4 regions of the Paenibacillus sp. FSL H8-0315 genome follow, and region 1 is predicted to be linked to each of the others. Evidence: riboswitches for the same ligand, from Rfam matches in the RefSeq annotation. Region 1 holds a riboswitch; each other region holds the start of a gene.

The links. Region 1 has a riboswitch for cobalamin ahead of MHB56_RS18980 (DUF4430 domain-containing protein). Riboswitches for the same ligand answer to the same signal wherever they lie in the genome.
Region 2: linked by a shared signal. The riboswitch ahead of MHB56_RS18310 (S-layer homology domain-containing protein) and the one ahead of MHB56_RS18980 (DUF4430 domain-containing protein) in region 1 are both predicted to bind cobalamin.
Region 3: linked by a shared signal. The riboswitch ahead of metE (5-methyltetrahydropteroyltriglutamate--homocysteine S-methyltransferase) and the one ahead of MHB56_RS18980 (DUF4430 domain-containing protein) in region 1 are both predicted to bind cobalamin.
Region 4: linked by a shared signal. The riboswitch ahead of MHB56_RS16855 (anaerobic ribonucleoside triphosphate reductase) and the one ahead of MHB56_RS18980 (DUF4430 domain-containing protein) in region 1 are both predicted to bind cobalamin.

What each region holds. Positions count from the first base shown of each region.
Region 1 is NZ_JBBOTA010000001.1:4,375,226-4,377,429, reverse strand. Features, by position in the region: gene MHB56_RS18980 (DUF4430 domain-containing protein) at 1-1,435, opposite strand, end outside; cobalamin riboswitch at 1,606-1,808, opposite strand; gene MHB56_RS18975 (GAP1-N2 domain-containing protein) at 1,932-2,204, opposite strand, start outside.
Region 2 is NZ_JBBOTA010000001.1:4,205,323-4,207,526, reverse strand. Features, by position in the region: gene MHB56_RS18310 (S-layer homology domain-containing protein) at 1-1,004, opposite strand, end outside; cobalamin riboswitch at 1,168-1,368, opposite strand; gene MHB56_RS18305 (cellulase family glycosylhydrolase) at 1,710-2,204, shown strand, end outside.
Region 3 is NZ_JBBOTA010000001.1:1,419,145-1,421,348, reverse strand. Features, by position in the region: gene MHB56_RS06185 (undecaprenyl-diphosphate phosphatase) at 1-822, shown strand, start outside; cobalamin riboswitch at 922-1,127, shown strand; gene metE (5-methyltetrahydropteroyltriglutamate--homocysteine S-methyltransferase) at 1,283-2,204, shown strand, end outside.
Region 4 is NZ_JBBOTA010000001.1:3,873,295-3,875,498, forward strand. Features, by position in the region: gene MHB56_RS16855 (anaerobic ribonucleoside triphosphate reductase) at 1-1,007, opposite strand, end outside; cobalamin riboswitch at 1,250-1,484, opposite strand; gene MHB56_RS16860 (MTH1187 family thiamine-binding protein) at 1,863-2,171, shown strand.

The sequences.
Region 1 (2,204 bases):
TTACAGGAGAGGAAGTATTCGTAGCAGCGTCCCATTTCCACGTCTTACTAGTTACAGTGACGGTAAAAGAATCGCCCTCTTTAAGATTTGCTTTGGAAAGCGTAACGGAATCCACAAGCTTAGTGTCGTCTCCGGCATAATAAACCAGTACCTGATCTGAATCTTTAAGTACAAAATCACTCATGCCTACATCGGGATTAATCCATTTTCCGTCACGCGATACAACATACATCCATCCGTCATAACCACCAAAGCTTCCAGCAACAATATTTCCGATGCCAGTCACATAACTGCCCGAAGGATTCGTGATCGGCAAGTTCGTTTGAAGCGCCAGCTTCTCTAACGCTCCAAGTGCGTTGCCAGCATAGGCGTACCCTTGTGCCAACGTGGCCTGTGGTCCCTCAATCGTTACTGGAGCGTAGATGAGTGAGCTCTGAATGGAGGATTTGGAAAAATCGTATAGCTTACTGTTGCTTCCTTTATACAGCAAATTATAGGCAACCAGCGCCTGAAGCCCTTGCTCTGTCGCCAGAATATTACTGCTTCCACCACGGCTATGGGTGAAGCTACCATCAGCTAGACGATAGCTAAGCAGGTTCTCCATTAGATCCACTTTGTTTTTGGTGTATTCTAATCCACTAGGATCAACTCCGAAGGATGTGAGTCCAAGGATTGCTTGTGCGCTACTTTCAGCACTGTCACCGTAACCCCCATGGCTATCTTGAGCTGCGGATAACCAGGCTACGGCTTGTAGCCCTGCTAAGTAGGCTTCGGGATTATTTTTATGTGCCGCCAGAGCCGTCAAGGTTATCGCTGTCATATCAGGCTCACTTGCGCCTGAGGTTAGTGCAAAGCCCCCATCCGGATTCTGTTTGGAGAGAATCTCCGTAAGGAGTTTATCCGCCGTCCATTTCGCGTCACTTGGGATATTATATTTACCAGAATCCAGCGCAAGTAAAGCATATACCGGATTATTAAGCGTCTGTTCACTGAGCTTGCTATTATTATAAATTTTCTCAATCAGATTATAGCCAGGAGTCGTTCCGTTACCAGCAAAGCTAGTAGGATCTGCACCAATCGCTCTCACTGCGAGCACGATTCGAGCATAATCGGTTACATTGGTGAAATCGCCAGCTGCATCCTTTACTTTTTTCTCAAGCTCTGAAAGGTAACTAGCCGGCAGCTTGTACCCTGCTTGCGCTAATCCAATGGCTTGCCAATCCGATTGCACGCCACCTTTCAAGAGATATTCTGCAGCCGCATAAGTCGCATCCGCAACATTAATCCGCTCCGCAGCAGTTGCCTCCAGACCGGCGCCAGCGCTCGCTTCTGCAAATATTTGTCCTGCTGGAGCAAGAGATGTTCCTAGAATTGAAATGACCATGAATAAGGCCAGCCCAAGTGCTACAAACTTGGAAGACATGATTTTCTTCATTGTTTAACCTCTTTCTGTATAAGAATGGGTACTGCCGGGAATAAGACGCATAACATAAAGACCGCCCCATTGGAGGGCGGTCAGGGAAGATTACAAATCGAGGCTGCGGCGCTTGCTTCCTGCCAACAGTCCATCTGTATATGTTCCACATTCTTACCCCACGAAGAATAGAAACGCTCACGAAAAAGGCAGGTCTCCTGGCTAATGCTTCATCGCTGTTCTTCACCTTCCCACCCTACCTTCGGGGCAGTGGTTTATAGAAGAAACGCTCCGCACATACAGTGGCGGGACCGCGCCGGACTCTTGCACCGGACTTCCCTTTTAAGCAGACGACTAGATTGATAGAGTCTGCACCTTTTCCAGTATGTAGTATCTTATTTTGACATCCATAATCATATCTATTAATACATAGCATGTCTATAGAAAAGCTAAGTATGGGCAGCAAAAAAAATGAACAGCAATACCTCCCGGTAGGTATTGCTGTTCAGAAAGCTTGTTATTCTGCTGTTCCTTCCGGACTTGCAGTCGGGGAGGGTTCAGCACTTGAATCAGAAGCTGGTGGAATATTAGGGTCGGGATCTACGATCAGTGTAAATCTTCCGGCTTTGATCATACTTTTCTCTAGAATTGTCACTCCAGGCTCCAATGTAACCTCAACCTGATAGGAAGGTTGTTCACCTTCAGTCACAGCTGTTGCGGAAGGCAACCCAGTGCTGTCCTCAGTATCAGAGGAAGGCGTAGGAGACGGAGATGCATCAGCTACAGCATT
Region 2 (2,204 bases), 170 kb from region 1:
TTGTAAGTAACCTGATAAGTTACATTTGTTTTGTTTCCAGCTCCGTCAAGAGCCGTTACAGTAATTGCATTACTGCCTGAATTCAGAGTAGCTTTGTACTCCCCATTTGCAGGTGATAAAGTAACTCCATTCAGCTTCACTTCTGGAGTAATGTCACTATATACATTGTCTGTGACAGCTACTTTGAAGCTTATTTCTTTATTGGATACTTCCTGTTTATCTTGTATGCCACTTACTGTAATAACAGGGGGTTCTATGTCTAATGCATTATTAAGACCGACAAGCGCATGATCTACACTTATTTGAGAGCTTGCCATGTTTTCGAGCACGGAATAGGCTTCATAAACTGCCGATTGCACTACTGGTCTGTCCAAAATAGTTTCTTTATTAGGGGCACTGTTAATCTCGGCGATTTCCGCAGTTAAAGCATCCTTATTGGCAAGTTGAACTGGGATTTCCCCCCAGCCGCCAAGATCAGAACCATAGCCATAAGTGGTGAACTGAGTTCGAATGATGTCACCGTCTTGAGGCTTATAATCGGTCATCCCAAACGGAGGAAACACATTATTTACTGCATACATCCAACCCGACATGGAGGTGTAGTCAAACTGACTTAACCAATCTGGGTCTGCTTTAGTGCCGACTGTATTCCCATCGGCTGAAATCATATCTAAAATATATTGTGGAATATTGACTTCACTTCTGCCACTATCTTTAACTTCTGATAAATAAAAACCACTATCTATATTTCCTAAATATCTATAATTGCCATCACCTAGCGCACGTGTTATTAAAGATGCGCCATTATCGCCTTCATAAATCGGAACTTTAATAGGTTCCTTAATATACCCTTGGCCTAAGGTGAATTTCTCTACGGATACAGATACATACCCTTTAAGGGTAGAGCTTGCTCCATCTGCTTGAGCCGGGATTACACTTGTAGAGAATGTCGTAATAAATACAGCTACAATAAGTAACCACGCTAAAAACTTATTTTTCTTCATTTTTCCATAACCCTTCCCTTCATACCTATGATAAAAAACAGAATAAACTTTCTCATAACCACAAAAAAACCACTCAACATAAACGTCAAGAGGTTAAGATAGTGAACCACGATAATAGCTGGCAAACACTATTCAAGCACCTCTCTATCGATCGTAGAGTTTGATGGTGTAACAGAAAAAGGCAGATATTCTGGCTCAAGTATCATCACCCTTGCTGCCTTCCCAGTTTCCCAGTGGCATTTTGCAAGGACTCCTCTTTCACAGCGGCGGGACCGCGCGGGATTCACACCCGCTTTCCATTTAACCAATCTATGATTGTACTTCCGCAACATTCATAGTTGGCACCTATTTCTAATTTTAAATTTTCATGCTTCATCATAACTAATATATATGCTTTTGTCATGTTATATTTCTTTTTTGTATAACGGGCAGCTAGAGATAATCCTATTGAATAACCAATTTCTACGAGTAGGGTTATTCAAATAATTTCTTTATCCAACTGTGGGGCAAATTAATTTAAATCACTAATTCTTATATGAATTTACCACAAATTAGTAAGGTACTCGCTAAGTGTATTCTATGTTAGGGTATATTCAGAAAGCGTTTACAAAATAAAACTGGAGGTGTTTGCGTTCATTTAACCACCAAGTACAGCGTCAAAGCCAGGTCCAAGCATCCTAAATTTATCTCACAAAGGAGAATTCAATGACTACGCGAATCCAGAAATCCTTCTTATCATTGACACTTGTCACCGCTCTTCTGCTCTCTCTGTTCTCATCCATGGCCGCAGCTGCAACTAAGGACGAGCAACAAGCTAAGGCAGCGCCAAAGAGTAAGATCCAATCCTATGTAGACGAAATGCAGCCCGGATGGAACCTTGGCAATACTTTAGATGCTACAGGTGAGGATGAAACCTCCTGGGGCAATCCACGTGTGACCCAAGATCTTATTAAAAAGATCGCCGCTCAAGGCTATAAAAGCATTCGGATTCCTGTGACCTGGGATACTCACATGGGTGCGGCACCAGACTATACCCTAGAAAAGGCCTACCTCGACCGTGTGGAAGAAGTTGTCGGCTGGGCACTGGACGCCAAGCTTTATGTCATGATTAATGTCCACCATGATTCCTGGCTATGGGTAAGCCATATGGAAGAAAAACACGATGAAACGCTGGCACGTTATAATGCAGCTTGGACTCAA
Region 3 (2,204 bases), 3.0 Mb from region 1:
CTTGTTGAAGGTTTAACCGAATTTGCTCCAGTATCCTCCACGGGTCATATGATTATTGTTGATGATATGTGGCTGAAATCACAGGAGTTATTTGGACAATATACGGCAAATACCTTCAAAGTAGTTATTCAACTGGGTTCAATATTAGCGGTTGTTGTGATTTTTAGAAATCGGTTCATTGATCTGTTGGGTTTAAAGCGTTTCAGCCGTAAGCAGTTGGATCCTGTAACAGAGGAGCTACCGAAGTTGGAGCAGGGCGGGCACCTCAAGCTGACTCAGGTTCTGGTAGGGTTAGTGCCTGCAGGTGTGTTAGGTGTTCTGTTTAATGATTATATTGATGAGCATTTATTCTCTACATCAACAGTGTTAATTGGTCTAGTGATTGGGGCTATATTAATGATTATTGCCGATCTGTTTGGGCCGAAGAAGATCAGAACTGAGAGTGTAGATCAGATTACATACAAACAGGCACTTGGTGTAGGTCTTGTACAGTGTTTTTCGTTATGGCCTGGATTTTCACGCTCGGGCTCGACGATTTCTGGTGGCGTACTCCTCGGGATGAGCCATCGTGCCGCTGCTGATTTTACGTTTATTATGGCAGTACCCATCATGGCAGGTGCCAGTCTGTTGTCACTGATGAAAAACTGGCAATATTTCACCATGGACGCGTTGCCGTTTTTTATTGCAGGCTTTATTAGTGCCTTCCTATTTGCGCTGTTATCGATGCGTTTCTTCTTAAAACTGATCAATCGTATCAAGCTCTTACCGTTTGCTATATACCGTATAATTCTTGCTGCTGTAGTATATTTCGTATTTTTCTAAGTCCGTTATAAGGAATCGATATAACAGAAGTCCCAGTAATCTATTGCAGATTGCTGGGGCTTTCACGTATGATGACATCAGATTAAGACACTCAAATGATGAATGATATCGGAGACAGGTGCTGACCGGAAAATAGTAATTCGGTAGGCTTAATAGGGAAATTCGGTTCGAAGCCGATGCGGTCCCGCCACTGTAACGGAAGAATCTCGAGCAACAGAGGTCACTGGCAATTTACTACTGCTGGGAAGACTGCTCAAGATGTTGACGCCGCTAGCCAGGAGACCTGCCTGTTTCAACAGCACTGCTTCACCTACGGAAGATAGGGAGGTGTTAGACGTTAACCATGGGTATATCATGGGCGTCTTTCCCTTTGACTTTTTTAGGGAAGGGCGCTCTTTTTTATAGGAAAGCAAGTAGCTTTGGAGTTTGAAATAAGAGATGGAAGAGGGAGTGTATCGAGATGACGAATAAAGTAAAAGTAAGCAATCTTGGATATCCGAGAATCGGAAAGAACCGCGAATGGAAAAAGACACTGGAAGCCTACTGGCAGGGGAAAATAAATGAGGAGCAATTCCGCTCCGAAATGGCAGCAATTCAGCTGCAGCATTTGAAGACCCAGCAAGAGGCAGGAATTGAGCTTATTCCGGTAAATGATTTTACTTTTTATGACCATGTGTTGGATACGGCTGTTATGTTTGGAATTGTACCTCCACGGTACACGTATGATGGCGGCGACATCGGGCTTGATCTTTATTTTGCAATGGCCCGTGGTAATGCTGAGGCTACTGCCTGTGAGATGACCAAATGGTTCAATACGAACTATCACTATATCGTTCCAGAGATCGGCACACAAACACCACGCCTGACTGAAAATAAACCTCTAGCGGCTTATCGTTTTGCTAAATCGCAGGCAGGGATTGAAGGTAAACCGGTACTTTTAGGTCTGTATACCTTCCTTAAGCTGTCCAAAGGTTACGCAGCGGCAGATATCGCCAAGATTGCTGCACGTTTTGTTCCAGTCTATGTTCAACTGCTACAGGAACTGAAGCAAGAAGGGGTAAGCTGGGTACAAATCGATGAGCCAGCGATTGTTACAGGCATAAGTAAAGAAGAATTAACACTGCTTAACTCGATATACACAGAAATTGCCGGCTCCGTGCCGGGCTTGAATATTATTTTACAGACGTATTTTGAAGCTGCTGAACCGTTGGAGGCACTGCTAGAGTTGCCTGTTCAAGGCTTGGGTCTTGACTTTGTGCACGATGGTGGAGCGAATCTGGCTTCTATCGAACGTCTTGGCTGGCCGAAGGACAAATGGCTGGGTGCCGGAATTATTGATGGACGGAACATCTGGCGTTCCGATTTAGACGCTAAGCTGCAAC
Region 4 (2,204 bases), 500 kb from region 1:
CAGCCCATTGTAGCGAACTCCGTATCAGGATCACTTGAATCATAATACTGCAAGTTGAGCGGAGCGTCCAGATTAGCGAAGTTTGGATATAGTCTGCGCGCAGAACATTCAGCTGCTTTTAGGAACAGTTCATAGTTAGGATCGCCTTGCTGTTGATTGATTCCTTGCTTGCATTTGAAGATTTGAATCGGGAACACTGGTGTTTCTCCGCTGCCAAGTCCGTTCATAGTTGCGGTTAGCAGAGAACTGATCACAAGCTGACCTTCTGGTGAAGTACAAGTACCGTAGTTGATGCTGGTAAACGGTATTTGTCCACCGGATCGGCTGGACATGGTATTCAGATTATGTACCATACTTTCAGCCGCTTGCAGAGTTTCGATTTCGGTTTCCTTTAGTGCAAAACGGAACGCTCTTGGATATGACTCCGCCAGATCGGTCCGGCTCATCGTAATCTCGCCCAAAGATTCGTCAGCTTGTCCTTCTTCAAAATAATCCAGACCCTTGCGGAACAGCTTGGCGAAGGATTTGGTTACATAAGGTGCCAGATCGTAATCGAGTTTATTGGCGGATACACCACCATATTGAGCATTTTGCTGGGATTGGAAAATAATCGCTACCAGAGACATAGCTGTCATTATTGAGTTCGGAGGACGAACGCTGCCGTTGCCGGTATTGAAACCTTCACGGAGAAGTTTATCAAACGGGATAAAAATACAGTTCGTCGTTCCAATCGCGTATTGATCCAGATCATGCACATAGACGACATTGTCATCAATAGCCTGCACTAGCTGTGGCGGCATCGTAAAATTGCGGGCGTACCATTTTGAATATTCACTGCCGAACTTGCTCATTTTACCGGAGAAACTCTCTCCATTCAAATTGGCATTCTCGCGCAATAGGTCCATATCCCGACTGTCGATAATATCCCGGCCTAAATCAATGAGCTCTTCTAAAAGAACTTCCCGTGCATTTTCTACTCCATTAAATTGTCTCTCCAACAACGTCATTGTACAGCTCTCCTCTCAGTATAAAAGAAAAACATCTATCATCAAATCCATATATCCATAAGAAGTTGGACTGCTATAAGCAGTCGTATATTTGTTCAGATTACATAAAAAAAGCATCCCCTACCCGAGGATGGCAGAAAATGCCCGATGCGTTATGTAAATATCCACACGGATATTTGCAGAGGTCTCTACGTAGATGACCGCATGCGGACACCATCCCTGTTCCTCGCAGGCATCAATAGTTGGTGTCGTCGAAACAGGTAGGTCTCCTGGCTTCCGTGGGATCTCTCGGCGCCTTCCCAAGGGTGTTCCTAACCCTCAGTGGCATTTGCCGGGAGATGTGGATTCTCAAGCTTCCCAGAAGCTTAAGAAGGCCATCCGGTTACAGTGGCGGGACCGCAGCGGATTCTCACCGCGCTTCCCTATTAAGCTCTAAATCCGGTTAAGGATCAAAGCGCCTGTCTCCACTATATTTTGTTGTCGTTAGATAAAAATAACCCAAGATGTTGTGTTTGTAAACAGTTTTTTAGAAAACCCGCGCGGGGAGCGGGTTCTTTAAAAGTACTCCACAAATGATCCACAGGCTGTCCATAAGTAATCCACAATTGATCCACAGGGAGATGCGAAATGATTCATAAATTGTCCGAAAAGATGCCACAAAGAGTCCATAAATATAGTGCAGATGACCCTAGAATTTGCTCATGAGAAAATACTCTTAGCCCAAAGTCATATTTTGGAGTAATCAGAAGAAATAGAAGAGATAAGGGAGGATAATCTTGCTTAGTTTGTGACAGAGCGGTGGAATTGTTACAATGGAAGGAGACAGCTACTATAAAATTTCGAGGAGGTATTCTCATGCCTATTGCTGAAGTTACAGTTATTCCAATTGGAACAGGCAGCACCAGTCTTAGCAGCTATGTTGCGGATATGCAGCGGGTGCTGAAGACAGTAGAAGGGATTACTTATGAACTTACGTCCATGGGGACGATCATCGAAGGGCCTCTGCAACGCATTTTTGCCGCGGTAGAAGCTTTGCATGAGTCTCCTTTTGACGCAGGTGCAGAACGTGTCTCTACCTCACTTAAAATAGACGACCGCCGCGATAAACCCTCTACTAGCCGTGGAAAGTTAGAGTCTGTGGAGCGTAAGCTACAGGTGGATTAGCAGTTTAGAAGGGCGGAAAACAGGGAGAGATAG